DNA from 2 places in the Streptococcus agalactiae genome. Region 2 is predicted to be linked to the other one. Evidence: predicted binding sites of a transcription regulator. Region 2 holds the regulator's gene; the other holds the start of a gene.
The links. Region 2 encodes HrcA, which represses chaperone genes, less so after heat shock. Its sites were predicted from a motif close to TTAGCACTCNNNNNNNNNGAGTGCTAA; they were not measured.
Positions count from the first base shown of each region.

Region 1: the regulator HrcA is predicted to act here: its motif matches at 4,410-4,436, upstream of groES (co-chaperone GroES).

Region 1 is NZ_OX460931.1:1,895,498-1,903,654, forward strand. Features, by position in the region: gene QOR44_RS09580 (NupC/NupG family nucleoside CNT transporter) at 1-263, opposite strand, end outside; gene udp (uridine phosphorylase) at 284-1,063, opposite strand; gene QOR44_RS09590 (GntR family transcriptional regulator) at 1,222-1,959, shown strand; gene QOR44_RS09595 (hypothetical protein) at 1,972-2,337, shown strand; gene groL (chaperonin GroEL) at 2,369-3,991, opposite strand; gene groES (co-chaperone GroES) at 4,088-4,372, opposite strand; gene QOR44_RS09610 (ABC transporter ATP-binding protein) at 4,547-5,350, opposite strand; gene QOR44_RS09615 (ABC transporter permease) at 5,355-6,251, opposite strand; gene QOR44_RS09620 (ABC transporter substrate-binding protein) at 6,267-7,229, opposite strand; gene QOR44_RS09625 (Cof-type HAD-IIB family hydrolase) at 7,688-8,157, opposite strand, start outside.
Region 2 is NZ_OX460931.1:101,140-109,296, reverse strand. Features, by position in the region: gene dnaJ (molecular chaperone DnaJ) at 1-970, opposite strand, end outside; gene dnaK (molecular chaperone DnaK) at 1,259-3,088, opposite strand; gene grpE (nucleotide exchange factor GrpE) at 3,269-3,841, opposite strand; gene hrcA (heat-inducible transcriptional repressor HrcA) at 3,844-4,878, opposite strand; gene QOR44_RS00735 (glycoside hydrolase family 73 protein) at 5,021-5,596, opposite strand; gene QOR44_RS00730 (M15 family metallopeptidase) at 5,593-6,345, opposite strand; gene QOR44_RS00725 (histidine phosphatase family protein) at 6,342-7,034, opposite strand; gene QOR44_RS00720 (sigma-70 RNA polymerase sigma factor region 4 domain-containing protein) at 7,156-7,635, opposite strand; gene QOR44_RS00715 (YjdF family protein) at 7,835-8,157, opposite strand, start outside.

The DNA.
Region 1 (8,157 bases), 1.8 Mb from region 2:
GTTTTTGCTCCACTATCTGCTAATGAACCAAACACAAAATTTAAACCAGCTTGACCACAGTTGATTACTTTAGTAACTCCAGTTGAAACAACACTAACAACTTGTTGGCCTAGTGGGATACGTACTAAGATTAGCGCAATAATGAATTGAACGATAAGAGCTTTTCCAATTAAACTTAGAGAAACACTCTTACGATTGAAAGAAATTGCATACACAATTCCTAATACCAATAAAATACCAATAATACTATAAATAAATTGCATGATGACTTCCAAAACCTCGCTTATTGTGATTTATCATTTTCAATAAGTGTGCGGAGTGCTTCAACAGCAACTTGAATAGCTGCTTCTGTGTCATGAGCCATTGGGTTATCCATACCCAAAGCGTTGCGTTCTTGATTACCAACAACAAGGAAATCTGATCCACAACGAACTCCTAGATGACTTGCTGCTACAAAAAGAGCTGCAGATTCCATTTCAGACGCTTTTGTTCCCAGACGTTTCCATGCTTCCCATTTATTTAATAATTCATAACTAACTGGCATACGTTCTGGCTCATGTTGTCCATAAAATGCATCTTTACATTGAACTACTCCTGCGTGACTTGTGTAACCAAGCTTTTTAGCTGCATTAACTAGAGCATTCGTTACCTCCAAGTCAGCTACAGCAGGAAATTCAATCGGAGCATATTCTTTACTTGTACCTTCCATACGGATAGCTCCAGTTGCAATAACGATGTCTCCGCCTTTAACATCAAGGTCAATACCACCACATGTTCCAACACGGATAAAGGTATCAGCGCCACAGAGTTTCAATTCTTCCATCGCAATAGACGCTGATGGACCACCAATACCAGTTGAAGTAACACTGACTTTTTCACCGTTTAATGTACCTGTATAAGTAACATATTCACGGCTGTCTGCTACAAGAACTGCATTATCAAAATGTTCTGCAATTTTTGCACAACGTTTTGGATCACCTGGCATGATAACATAACGACCTACATCACCTGGACGAATCTGTAGGTGATATTGCAATCCGACTTCACCTGAATAATTCTGCATGATAAAGACCTCCTTAATGTCTTGTCTATTTTTTTTACACTTGTATAATAACATACAAGACAACCTTTGTAAACGCTTTTATCGAAAGAAAACGTTTTATTTTTTAACTTGATTTTTCTAATTTTTTCAATTAAACTAACTTGTATACGGAGGTTACAATGCCTAAAAATGAACTAAATAATAAACTAAATAAACTAAAGCATGTGCAAGTCTACAATAAGATTTTTAACATGATTCAAGACGGTACTTATTCTCCTGGAATGCAATTGCCTTCTGAGCCCGAATTAGCAGGGCAACTTAATGTTAGTCGAGCTACTTTACGAAAGTCATTAGCACTATTACAAGAAGACCATTTGGTTAAAAATATCAGAGGAAAAGGTAATTTCATTAGAGAAAATTCTAGCAACTTGTCTGAAAACGGTTACGAAAATAGACAACACCCTATTAAAACTTGTCTAACTTCCAAAATTACAGAAGTGGAATTAGAATTTCGTGTAGAGGTTCCTGCAGAAGCTATCACAGCTTCACTTAAACAAGAAACCCCTGTAGTTGTTATTGCTGATCGTTGGTACCACACCGATGATGGACCATTAGCTTACACACTTTCTTTTATCCCTATCGAACTTATTTCAGATGCTGAGATTTCTTTACATGATACTAAACAGTTGTTAAACTTCATTGAAGAAGGTATCTATCAAGAAGGCATATCAAGCCACTCACAAAGCCATTTGGGATATGCGACATCTGGCAATTTTTCAGCAACCAAATATACCCTATCCGATCATGGACAATTCATATTAATACAAGAAACAATTTTTAACCAAGAGAAAATACTAATGTGTAATAAGCATTACGTTCCCATTGAGCACTTTGAATTGTCCATTACCTCTCATTAAGGAGACAAGCCTATGCAAAATAGACTATTAAAAGTTGCTTTTTTCATAACTTTTACCGAATTAATTATGGGCCTAATAGTTGGCGCTTATTTTAAGTTAAGTTATTTTCTAGCCCCTCCAAAGGAACCGTCAATGGGTGCTGGGTACGGAATGCTCTTTGCTATGTTATTTATACTTATTAGTTACTTAATTCTATTAGCCATAATTCAATTCTTAGCTTATCAATCTCAATCTAAGATAATAGCAATCATTGTTTTGCTACTTTTTTTCCTCCCACTACTGGCAAATATTGGATGGCCTATCCTTATGATCTTCTTACCGCAAGTGGTAGTGACTATCATATCTCTATTATCACAACATAAAACTCCCCTTTGTTAAAGGGGAGTTTTATGTTGTGATAAGTTAGTGATTAGAAGCCACCCATCATAGATGGATCCATTGCAGGAGCTGTAGGAGCTTCTGGTTCAGGTTTATTTGCTACTACTGCTTCTGTAGTCAAGATAAGACTTGCTACAGATGCCGCATTTTGAAGTGCAGAACGTGTTACTTTGACAGGGTCAATGATACCTGTGGTAACCATATCTACCCATTCTCCATTAGCCGCATTAAATCCTGTACCAATTTCAGACTGTTTTAAACGTTCAATAATAACTGAACCTTCATATCCAGCATTGTAAGCAATTTGACGAACAGGCTCTTCGAGAGCACGAAGAACAATATTACGTCCAGTCTCCTCATCACCATTAAGTTTCAGTGCCGCTACTTTTTCAATAACGTTCACAAGAGCCGTACCTCCACCTGAAACAATACCTTCTTCAACTGCAGCACGCGTTGCATTTAACGCATCTTCGATGCGAAGTTTCATCTCTTTTAATTCTGTTTCAGTCGCTGCACCAACTTTAATTACTGCTACACCACCGGCTAACTTGGCAAGTCGTTCTTGTAATTTTTCACGATCAAAATCAGAAGTTGTAGCCTCCATCTGTGACTTAATGATAGCTACGCGATTAGCAATTGCTGATGAGTCACCGGCACCTTCGACAATAACAGTAGAATCTTTATCTACTGTTACTTTAGCAGACTGTCCTAAAACTTGCATAGTAGCATCTTTTAAGTCTAAACCAAGGTCTTCAGTAACGACAGTTCCTCCTGTTAGGATAGCAATATCTTCCAGCATGGCTTTACGACGATCACCAAATCCAGGCGCTTTAACAGCTACGACATTGAAAGTTCCACGAATTTTATTAAGAACAAGCGTTGGGAGAGCTTCTCCATCAACATCATCAGCGATGATTAGCAATGGACGATTTGTTTTAAGAACCTCTTCTAATAATGGTAAAATTTCTTGGATATTTGAAATTTTCTTATCTGTAATAAGGATATACGGATTCTCAAGTTCAGAGACCATTTTCTCGTTATCAGTTACCATATACTGTGACAAGTACCCACGGTCAAACTGCATTCCTTCCACAACTTCAAGCTCTGTTTCCATACCTCGCGATTCTTCAATAGTGATAACACCATCATTACCCACGCGCTCCATAGCTTCAGAAATGTATTCCCCAACTTTTTCAGAACGTGAAGACACAGCCGCAACTTGAGCAATAGCTTCTTTGCCTGAAACTGGTTGTGCAATCTCTTTTAGCTCTTCAACTGCTGCTGAAACAGCTGTTTCAATACCACGACGAATGCCAATCGGATTTGCCCCTGCAGTTACATTTTTAAGACCTTCCCGTACAATAGCTTGGGTCAAAACAGTAGCAGTTGTAGTGCCATCCCCTGCAATATCATTAGTTTTTGAAGCCACTTCTGACACAAGTTTAGCTCCCATATTTTCAAAGTGATCTTCTAGCTCAATTTCTTTAGCAATTGTCACACCATCATTTGTAATTAAAGGAGAACCAAATGCTTTTTCAAGAACAACATTACGGCCTTTAGGACCTAATGTTACTTTGACTGTATCAGCTAAAATATCAACACCACGCACCATTGCTGAGCGGGCATCCGCTGAAAATTTAATATCTTTTGCCATAATTTAATACCCAGGCCTAAAATTTAACAAAGCCTACTTTGCTTTACAAAGCAACTTTTCTCTAATAGGCCTATATCCTTTCTTGCTTAATAAAACCTATTTAACGACAGCAACAATGTCACTTTCGCGAACAACTGTCACTTTTTCGTTACCGTCTTTAACTTCCAGACCAGCACCATTTTCGACTAAAACAGTATCACCCTCTGCAACACTAGGTGCAACTAATTCCCCTGTTAAGGTACGAATACCGTCACCCACAGCAAGAACTTTGGCTGTCTTTGTCGCATCATGGCTTGCTCCTGCAAGAACAAAACCACCGACAGATTTCTCTTCAGTTTCAACAAACGAAATGATCACACGATCACCTAATGGTTTTAACATAATAAACGAACCTCCATACGAGATATATTTTGATTTTTTAGCACTCCCATACAGAGAGTGCTAACTACAAAAACTATTCTATCACTTGGTCAGAATTAGTCAAGAGAAAAGGCATGTTTCAAACAAGAAAAATTTCCCTAGTTATCCTGTCCATTCACTAGAGAAATTTATATTTTAACCTAAGACAAGGGCATCATCTATCAACTGTTGACCTGAGTTTTTATGGAAAAGTTCCATTAATTCTGCAACTGTTAAGTTTCTCTTTGCTTCTCCTTTAACATCAACAACAATTTTCCCGTGGTAGAGCATCACAAGACGATTACCATAAGCAATGGCATGTTCCATATTGTGTGTAATCATTAAGGCTGTCAATCGTTGTTCTTCTATCACTTTCTGTGTTAATTCCATAACCATATCGCTAGTTTTGGGATCTAGAGCCGCTGTATGTTCATCCAGTAATAATAATTTGGGACGAACAAGAGTTGCCATAGCTAACGTGAGGGCTTGACGCTGACCGCCAGATAAAAATGCAGCATCAGTCTTCATTCGATTTTCTAAGCCTAGACCTAATTGTGATAGAGACTTTTTAAATAGTTGACAGTCATCGTCAGTCACTGACTGTCTAAAAATGTGACGCTTATTGCCTCTTTTATGTGCAATTGCCATATTTTCTTCAATCGTCAAATTTGTTGCAGTTCCCATTCTAGGATCCTGAAAGACTCGACTAATATCCTTAGATCGTTTTTCTACAGAGTCTTTAGTAATTGATTGGTTGTCTAATGTGATTGCCCCCTGATCAATAGGGATCAGACCAGCAATACAGTTAAGGAGGGTTGATTTTCCTGCACCGTTACCTCCAATTACTGAAATAAAATCACCGTCTTCAATCGTTAAATCTAAACCACGTAAAACATGGTTCTCATTGACAGTTCCTTTTTCAAAAGTTTTGTGCAGATTGACTAATTCAAGTAATGACATGTTCTTATCCTTCCTTTGTAAGCGATTTAGAGGTTTTTACTCCTAATTTAGCTCGTAATTCTGGGACATACAAAATGAGAGCCAACAAAATTGCTGAAACCAACTTTATCATCTGTGCATCAATATCGGTTGTTAATATGAAAACAATAATCATACGGTATAAAACAGAACCTAATACAATTGACCATAACCTTTTACCAAGAGGTAAGTATTTTATCATTACTTCTGCCAAGATAATTGAAGCTAATCCAATAACGATTGTACCCACTCCCATATTCAAATCTGCATAGCCATTATTTTGCGCTAAAAGTGCACCAGATAAAGCAATCAGACCATTCCCAATCATATATCCTAGCATTTTCATCCGATCTACTTTAATACTATTGGCTTGTCCCATAGCCTCATTATCACCTGTCGCTCTTAAAGCTAATCCTAGTTGGGTATTTAAAAAGAGATACAAAATTAAGATAACCAAACCTACACAAACAATTCCAATTAATAAAACTGCTGAAAGTTTATTTAAACCTAATCTTGTTACCATTGTAACCAAAGTATTTTTGAGAGCAAAAGAGACGTTTGATCTTCCTAAAACAAGTAAATTAATAGAGTAAAGTCCTGTCAACGTAATAATACCTGTGAGGAGGGCTGGTATTTTCATTTTAGTATGAAGAAAACCCGATACTAGTCCTGCCAACATACCACCTAACATGCCCGCTATGGTAGCCACAATTGGATTAATATCATTAACGATACATAAGGCGCAAACTGCAGCCCCCATAGGGAAAGCACCCTCTGCAGAGAGATCGGCTATGTCTAAGATACGAAAAGTGATAAACACGCCAATTGCCATAATTGACCAAAGTAATCCTTGCGAAATTCCGGATAAGATAATATCTAACATACAATACCTTTCTGATTATTTATTATTTTTAATACTTGAAACATCAATTCCAAGCTCTTTTGCCATATCTTCATTAACTACTACTTTTAGATTTTGAGGATATTCTGAAGGAATGTTAGCGACGTCTTTACCTTTGAGGATTTTAACAGCTTGTCTTGCCGTTTGACGACCCAAAGCCTCATAATCAGCCCCATAAGAAAAGAGCAAACCACTTGGTACCATATCTGCTGAACCTCCCACAACAGGCACTTTTAATTCTTTCGATAAATTCCCTAACAGCGTTACTGAGCTAGCTATAATATTATCTGTTGGTACAAAAAGAACATCTGTTTTAGACATTAAACTCTTAGCAGTATCTTGTACATCATTAGTGGAAGAAATGCCTTTAACACTTGTTTTAATCCCCGCCTCTTGGAAGATCTTTTTTGCTTGTTTTACCTGAACTTCTGAGTTACGCTCGCTAGTGGTATACATAATACCAACACGTTTAGCCTTAGGCATTACTTTTCTCAAAAGGGATACTTGCTTTTTAATTGGAGACATGTCACTTGTACCAGTTGCTAAACCTTCAGGTTTTTTCATTGATTTTACTAATTCGGCTGATACCGGATCTGTCACTGCTGTAAACAAAATAGGTGTTTCTGTTGACACAGTTGTCAACGATTGAGCCGCCGGAGTCGCAATTCCCAATACTAATTTATTATCTTTAATGAGTTTTTCAGAAATTGATTGGATATTTGACTGATCCCCTTGAGCATTCTTATACTCAATTTTGATATTTTTGCCATCTTTATAGCCTTCTTTAGCTAATTCTTTTATAAATCCTTTTCTAGTGGCAGTTAGAGAGGGATGTTCTACATATTGTAAAATACCAATATGTAGAACATCAGATTGACCATTTTGAGAAGATTGTGAACAAGCTGTCATCAGAACAGTTGCTAAAACGCTGCCAATTACCATCTTTGTTATTTTTTTCATTACTATCTCCTTGTAATACCATCAAATTTTCCATAAAACAAAAAACCAACTAGACCCTACATCTAGTTGGTTAATTATTTCTCTCAATTCCTCTGTGCACGGGAGGACGAAAAAATATTGCCTTAGCCAACTAGATTATTGAAATGATCTAATCGGCTCTGCTTTCATCATAAAATGCTTTAGCTTCATAGATACAAACTTTGCGTGACGTTTGTATCCTTGAGGCTACAAACGTCTATCTAAAGAAACTAAAGTAATAATAAGTATTTGTTTGTTTAATAATAGACGATTTGATTAACATATTATTCTCTCCTTGTTTATGGTTGCCTATAAGTTTACGTCATTTAAAAATAATTGTCAATAGTTAAATTTGATTTTTTTGAAAATTCTTGTTAGATAGATAATTTAAATAACAGTCATTCGTTGATATAACACGCTTTTAAGGAAATTTAGATTTGCTATCCTTTATTTTCCATATACTCTACTAAAGCATAATAAATACCATCGTTATCATTATCCTGAGTTACATTTCCAATTCTCTCTTGTAAATCTTTAGGAGCATTCGCCATGACAAAACCTTTACCCACAATTTCAAGCAGATTTAAATCATTATAGTTATCACCAAACGCAATAGAGTCTGCAAGAGAAATATCTAAATAGTCTGCTAAAGTTTTAGCAGATTTTCCTTTTTCAATACCTGGAGCCATTATTTCAATAAAGTAAGGAGCAGATTGTGCGATTGATAAATGTGGATATTGAGCTTTCAAAGTGTTCTCCAATCCTCCCATCAGAGATGGTTCTCCCATCAAGAGAAGTTTATGAATCCTATCTTGCTTCTCTAACTCCATCAAACTCATCTCTTTAGATTGTAAACCAACAATCTCCTCCTCTTTTTGGACCCACTCATTTTCTTTATCACAGGAATACC
Region 2 (8,157 bases):
TAACATGCTGATCACCTTGTCCACCCCCTCGAAGTTTAGGGGCACCTTTTCCGCGAAGACGGAACGTTTTTCCTGTCTGAGTACCAGCAGGAATTGACATTTCTACCGCTCCATGGACAGTAGGTATATCAATTGTATCACCCAAAGCAGCTTGGACAAAGCTAATATTCAAAGTATAATAAATTGTTGATCCATTACGCTCAAACTGTTGGCTTGGGAGAACGTTAATAATGACAAAGAGATCACCATAAGGACCACCATTGAAGCCAGCTTCACCTTGTCCTGTTAAACGAATTTGTTGCCCAGTTTCAACTCCTGCAGGTATTTTAACTGATACTTTATGCGTCTTCTTCTCATGACCAGTTCCATGACATGTTGGACATTTCTCTTTGATTTCTTGACCACTACCCTGACAAACATCACAAGTCACTTGGCGACGCATTGTTCCTAGAGGTGTTTGTGTATCAACATTAATCACACCCGAACCATGACACTTTTGACAAGTCACAGGGCTAGTACCTGGCTTAGCTCCACTTCCTGAACAAGTATGACATGATGACTCACGATTATAAGATACTTCTTTTTCAGCTCCAAAGATAGCTTCTTCAAAACTTAAATTAACACGATATTGTAGGTCATCTCCTTGACGTGGTGCATTAGGATTGCGCATCCCTCCTCCACCAAAAAAGCTTGAGAAGATGTCTTCAAAACCACCAAAGCCACCACCATCGAAGCCACCAAAACCGCCATTTGCCCCAGCAGCGCCATATTGATCATAGGCAGCACGTTTTTGTGTATCACTCAAGGTTTCATAAGCTTCTTGGACCTCTTTATATTTTTCCTCTGCTCCCGCTTCCTTATTAATATCTGGATGGTATTTCTTAGACATCCTACGGTAAGCTTTTTTTATTTCGTCCTGAGAAGCATCTTTTGAAACGCCAAGACGATCATAAAATTCTGTATTGTTCATTATCTAATCCTTTATATTTTGTTCATATACTACACTTGAAGAGATTAACAATTATTCTTGCCCAGTTACAGCTCTAAATAGTTAACATATATATGACACTTAATAAAACAGACGGAGCGAGGCGCCCCGCCTATTTATTATTAATATGTTTTTATTTAGTGATAGCGAAATTAGCTTATGTAATCTGAAACTTATCTAGATTATTGAGCAACCCCTATCACGAAGAACTTTACTATGCTAGTATAGTTTTCATGCTTATATTCAAATGAATCTGAACAATATTAATAATTATTTCTCAGTGAATTCTCCATCTACAACATCATCACCCTTGCTTGATGAATCAGCTGATTGTGCACCTTCAGCCCCTTGAGCTGCTTGTTGTGCTGCAGCCGCTTGTTCGTAAAGTTTAACTGCAAGAGCTTGTGCTTTTTCGTTAAGAGCTTCAAGTTTAGCTTTCATGTCGTCAAGGTTACCTGATTCTTGAGCTTTTTTCAACTCATCAAGTGCTGATTGCGCTGCATCACGTTCTGTATCAAAGCCTTTGCCTTCAGTTTCTTTAATAGTTTTTTCTGTTGCAAAGATGGCTTGGTCAACTTCATTTTTAAGATCAACTTCTTCTTTACGTTTTGCATCTGCTTCAGCATTTGCTTCAGCATCTTTCATCATTTTATCAATTTCTTCATCAGTTAATCCTGAATTAGATTGGATAACAATGTGTTGTTCTTTTTGAGTACCAAGGTCTTTTGCTTTAACAGATACAATACCATTTTTATCGATATCAAATGTTACTTCAATTTGTGGGATTCCACGAGGTGCAGCTGGGATATCAGTCAATTGGAAGCGACCGAGTGTTTTGTTATCTGCTGCCATTGGGCGTTCACCTTGAAGAACATGGATATCAACGGCTGGTTGGTTGTCTGCTGCTGTTGAGAAGACTTGTGATTTAGATGTTGGGATAGTTGTGTTGCGGTCGATCAATTTAGTGAAGACACCACCCATTGTTTCAATACCAAGTGACAATGGTGTTACGTCAAGAAGTACAACGTCTTTCACATCCCCAGTGATAACACCACCTTGGATAGCAGCACCCATGGCAACCACTTCATCAGGGTTAACAGATTTATTTGGTTCTTTACCAGTTTCAGCTTTTACAGCTTCAACAACTGCTGGGATACGTGTTGATCCACCAACGAGGATAACTTCATCAATTTCTGACAATGAAAGTCCTGCATCAGAGAGTGCTTGACGAACTGGAGTTTTCGTACGTTCAACAAGGTCACGAGTGAGATCGTCAAATTTAGCACGTGATAAGCTCATCTCCAAGTGAAGAGGACCAGCAGAACCAGCAGTGATGAACGGTAATGAAATTTGAGTTTGAGTTACACCTGAAAGGTCTTTTTTAGCTTTTTCAGCAGCATCTTTCAAGCGTTGAAGAGCCATTTTGTCTTGAGAAAGATCAATACCATTTTCTTTCTTGAATTCTTCTACCAAGAAATCAATAATTTTCTGGTCAAAGTCGTCACCACCAAGTTTGTTATCACCTGCTGTTGCAAGAACGTCGAAGACACCATCACCTAATTCAAGGATTGATACGTCAAATGTACCACCACCAAGGTCAAAAACTAAGATTTTTTCATCCTTGTCAGTCTTGTCCATACCATAAGCAAGTGCGGCTGCTGTTGGTTCGTTAACGATACGTTCTACTTCAAGACCTGCAATTTTACCAGCGTCTTTAGTTGCCTGACGTTGTGCATCGTTGAAGTAAGCTGGAACAGTAATAACTGCTTTTTCTACTTTTTCTCCAAGATAGTCTTCAGCATAACCTTTAAGGTATTGAAGAATCATTGCTGAAATTTCTTGAGGAGTATATTCTTTACCATTTGCAGAAACTTTTTCAGAAGTTCCCATCTTTGATTTGATAGAGATAACAGTATCTGGATTTGTTACCGCTTGACGTTTTGCAGCATCACCCACGATAATTTCACCATTTTTGAATGATACTACTGAAGGAGTTGTACGATTGCCTTCTGGGTTAGCAATGATTTTTGATTCAGTCCCTTCAAGAACTGCTACTGCTGAGTTTGTTGTACCTAAGTCAATACCAATAATTTTAGACATGTTAATACCTCTTATTTTATAATACTTTATTACTTTTTATTTCAATTTATCTTAGTAAGCACTCGAATTATTTTACTTCCAATTCTAAGCAATCACTATAGTTTAATCAGCAAGCTGAATAGCTTCTAACTTGCTATCTAGTTTACTGTCATTACGGACAAAAACGAAAACTCATTTACCTTAGTTATAGACAACTACCATCGCTGGTCTTAGCAGACGCTCGTGCAATTTATATCCCTTTTGAAAGACTTCTGCAATGCTATCGGCTGGATGTTCATCATCGGCTGGGAGGGTCTGAACTGCCATATGAAAGTTGTGGTCAAATGAGTCGACTTCTACTTCTTCTACGCCTTCTTCCTTTAGTGCTTGAATAAGGCTATCACGAGTCATTTCTAAACCTTTTTTAACATCATCTGTCAACCCTTCAACAGCCAAGGCACGTTCTAGATTGTCAAGCGATGGTAAGATTGCTTTTGCCAGATCCTGAGAACGATAGCGTTGAAGTTGTTGACGTTCTTCACTAGAGCGACGTTGTATATTCTGCATTTCTGCATGAGCACGCAAGTATTTATTTTCAAACTCATCAGCACGCTCGTTTGCGAGTTCTAACTCTGATTTTTCAGGAATTTCTTCAATAACTTCCTCAACTGTCTCTTCAGTTTCAGTGGCTTCCACTTCTTCCTGTAAATCGTCTTTTTTAATTTCTTCTGACACTGAGTGCCTCCTTTTAAATAACTTATTGAATACTGCCATTATCAGTGAACTTCATAATGGTTAGAATTTAGGTATCGATAATAATCACCTAATTTAGCAGCCAATACCTTTCCGATAATGTTTACCAAACTAACAGACCTACGATAATCCATATCAATAGGACCAATCAAACTCAGGAGTCCAAATCCACGGTAAGGAATCAAAAATTTGTGAGTTAAAACTGACACATCTGCAAGTGCGGCTTCTTGACTATCTGCCACTTGGACAGAAGCCATCTCACCCTCTTTCAGACTTTGCCTCAAAGAAATCGCTACTTGCTGCTCATTATCCAAAAACTGATACGTTGATAGTTCTGAATATGTTAAAGAATTTACCTTGCCAGCTACAAATACCGTTTCCAGAAACAGCTCTGAAAAAACATAATCAAATAGTTGTAAAACATTATCCGTAGTTACAAAATACTTCTGAACGATCTGAGGAATTTCTGTCCTCAACTTATAATGAATATCCATGACACTACCATCCAGCAAGCGCTCCTCTACGATAGCTTTAAATGCTATCAAGTCACGTGTCAAAAAGTTTCTTGGAATAGCAAACTGCACTGTCACTGGCTTAGATTCATCTAAAGTCATGACTGCTAGAGCATCATGGTTGCTAAGCTGAACAACATCAAACCCTGTCAAACGTTGACGAGCTGGCTCCACATCTAAAATAACGGATGTATAGCCCGTCATCTCCGATAAAATATGACTAGCTTTTTGAAGCATGTCTTCTAATTTGAATGCTTCAAAATCAAAAGCTTTTATGACATAATAAATATCTTGCTCATCAATACTATCTAGTCTAAGGGAGTGCTCTACAAAATACTTAAAACCAGCTGGGCTCGGCATCCGTCCACTAGAAGTGTGCGCTTTTTCCAATAACCCCAACTTCTCTAGTTTTGCCATATCATTACGAATAGTGGCGCTACTAGAATCAATCGTTCTCTGTAAAGCTTTAGACCCTACTGGTTCATGAGTTTGTGTAAATAACTCAACGATTAAATTCAAAATATCATTTTGACGTTGTGTAATCACAAAAACATCACCCCTCTCGGTCTTTTTGAAATTAGCACTCTTACACATCGACTGCTAACTATGATTTTATTATACTCCTTTTTAAAAGATAGTCAAGGAAAAAACATCAAAAATTAGCACTCTTATTCAAAGAGTGCTAATATCACTTATCATATCTTGTTAAATCATACAAATCAATGATTTCCGTCATTTTTTTAGCGTACTTTTTGTCATTATCAAAACCACTATCTTGTAATTTTTGCACTAAAGTTTTTGGATTTTTAACAGACACCATTATAGTATACGAATCTTTTTTGCCTGTCGCTCCAGATTTTATATGAGCAAGGTAATCATACATTGAATACTTCCAAGATTTATAATGAGTAAATTGCTTTTCCTGTTTTTTTCCTGTACTACTATCATTTAAGGTAATTGAGGGCGTTCCTGGTTCTGCAAGCAAACCAAACAGATTATGATACTTATTAGCTAATATTTTCTCTCCGAAATCAGAATCCAAAGCCGCCTGTGCAATAATAAATGAAGGACGAATACCGTACGACTTTCCTAGATCTTGCGCATCTGGCACAATTTTTTGTATAAATTCTTCTTTGGTGTAGGTAACACTCTGCCTAGAATTAGCATCTACTTTTCCCTTATGGTTTAAAAGCGGAAAAAGAATAAAGAAAAAGAAAATAAAAGTAACAACAATAAAATTTAGCAAGGAAAAACGTTTCCTCATTGGTTATTCTCCTTTAATAAAGTTATGTATTCTTCTAATGTTAAATGATGTTTGGCCATATATTTTGCAGACTCTACCCCAACATAGCGGTAATGCCAATCTTCATAACCTACCCCTGTTTCTGCTGTTTTACCATCCGGAAACCGTAAGACAAAACCATATTGTGGAGCTATCTTTTTCAACTGACTGACTACTCTAGGATCGCTCTCATTCAAAGAATCTACAGTACTCATATCCATCGCTAATCCAGTCTGGTGTTCACTAGCACCTGCAGGCTGAGAGTAAGTTTTTACCAACTTTTCTGCTTGTTCCTTCGTCAAATTAGGGTTACTAGTCATTTCTTGAGTAACATAAGAATTGAACAACTTCTCCTGATAGGCAACACTACGATAACCCGAAATTAAATGTTCTCGTGAATCAATTGCTCTAGCAGCCTCTAAAAACTGAGTAGCTTGCTTCGTAATACGTTTATCCAAATAAATATTTTCAACAGGCACCACATCTGGACTTAATTCTTCATGTTTATGGTCACGATTGACCAAAATCAAGTTCCAATCTTTTGATGATACAGCTGGTAATCGTAATTTCTTATTTCTTTTTTGAGAGGATGTCTTTTTTATATCCTCATTCCTCAACTTTTGAGATGATGATTGTTGACTGTTAGGCTTCAATAAAGCAAAAAGACTAAAGCATAGTATCGCAAGTAGAACACCAACTAAACTGAATCGGATAACTTTATTTTTTTTCATTGTAATGTTTTTTCTAAAATTTCTCTTCCTTTTTCTCGATAGGACATATCCCCAATAGATTGAATAGAAAATGTTCCATCTTCAAAATCAACGACTGAGACACTACCATTGTTTAAGCCTAAACTACGAGGGGTACTGTGGTCGATTAACCATAAAAAAGTCGCAATAGTCATCCCATGACTGACAACAATCGCATTACCTCCCCCAATATCCTCTATTTTTTTAGCTATAGCAGTGAAGCCTGACAGAATACGGTTACTCAATATTGCCCACGGTTCTGCCCAGCCAGCCGTATCAACTTGACAAATCAAATTAGCAATTTCTTCGTGTGTCAAATGGCTCATATCTCCGTTTGAAACTCGAGGCAGAACGCCATTAAAAAGGTCGCCATCATATCCTCCATCCAAACTACCAAAGCACCACTCGCGGATTCGTTTATCTCTCGTATAGGGAATATTTTCCTGTTGCACTTCCCTGAGAATAATTTCCATAGTTTGTAAAGTACGTCCACTATCACTAGAAAAAGCCTCTTTAAAACTAATATTTGAAGCCTTTAGTCCCAAACCAAGCTCTTTAATCCCGAGTTCTCCAAAAGTAGTTAAAGGAGTATCACTCCACCCCTGAGCGCGACCAATTGTATTAAACATTGTTTTACCATGACGAGCGATATATAAACGAACTTTACTCATACTGACACCTCACAAGCATTTTATTATATTATAACAAAAAACAAAGGCTTTCACAGGAATATATCAGCGAACTTTCCCTATAAAAAAATTCTGCAGCTATCTACTGCAGAAATAAAATCGATTAATCCGCTTTAAAAGCATTGAAAAAAGGTTGAATATCTCGTATGAATTGTTTCTTCCCCGCAAAACGTTCACCACTAATCAGTTTTTCAAATTTTTCTTTATCAATATCTGACAAAGTTTCTTCCACTTTTGTTAAAGTATCACGATAAGCAATATAGTCATCTAAAACTAGTCCTTTACTCTTAACATAGTGACTAACTTCACTGATTTCTTCATAAGGCATTTTATTAAATTGTCGCTTTTGACAATCTTGGTGTCTTAATACATCGTTTAAATAATTTGAAAATTTTGTTTTAAAGTAAATGAATAGTTTGCTTTCATTATCCAATAAATACGGATGCTCTTCAAGCAACCTAAAAAGTACAATACGTCCTTCTTGAATCCAATCATCATATTCCCAAAGTTGAACAAAATAATTTCTTCTCAGCTTCATTACGATTGGCTTTACTTTATCAAACAACTCCTCAAAATCTCTCAAAACAACTTATTCCTTTCTTAAACATATACTAAGTATAAAAAAAGTAAGGTGATAACAACATGACAATGGTGTCCTTTAAGGAAATGATTTTTTCCCAAAACACATTAATTGAGCATTATCAGACTATTTAGTGACTCATATTAGTTAACATATAAAAAGCTTGAGAGTATCATCTCAAGCTTTTTATATGATGACACAATCAATGCCCTTTTTTCTTTTGGTAACGTTTTTCTTGTTTTAATTGGTACCGATGCTTTCTTAACTCATTTTTCTTACATTTCTGACTTAATTGACGTTCGTTTTTTATACTCATATGAATAGTTTTCATCGCCAATTGCGCTTTTTTAGATACTACTGGCTTACGTTTTTCTCTATTAATTTCTCTTTGCATTCTTTTAGGACTTTTTTTGTGTTCATTCGTACGCTTTAGAGAAATATCCGTTTTAACAAACTCATATTTTTTTATCAAATCATTAAGTTTATGATTTATAAAATTAAAAACATCATCATCTTTAGGTTCTT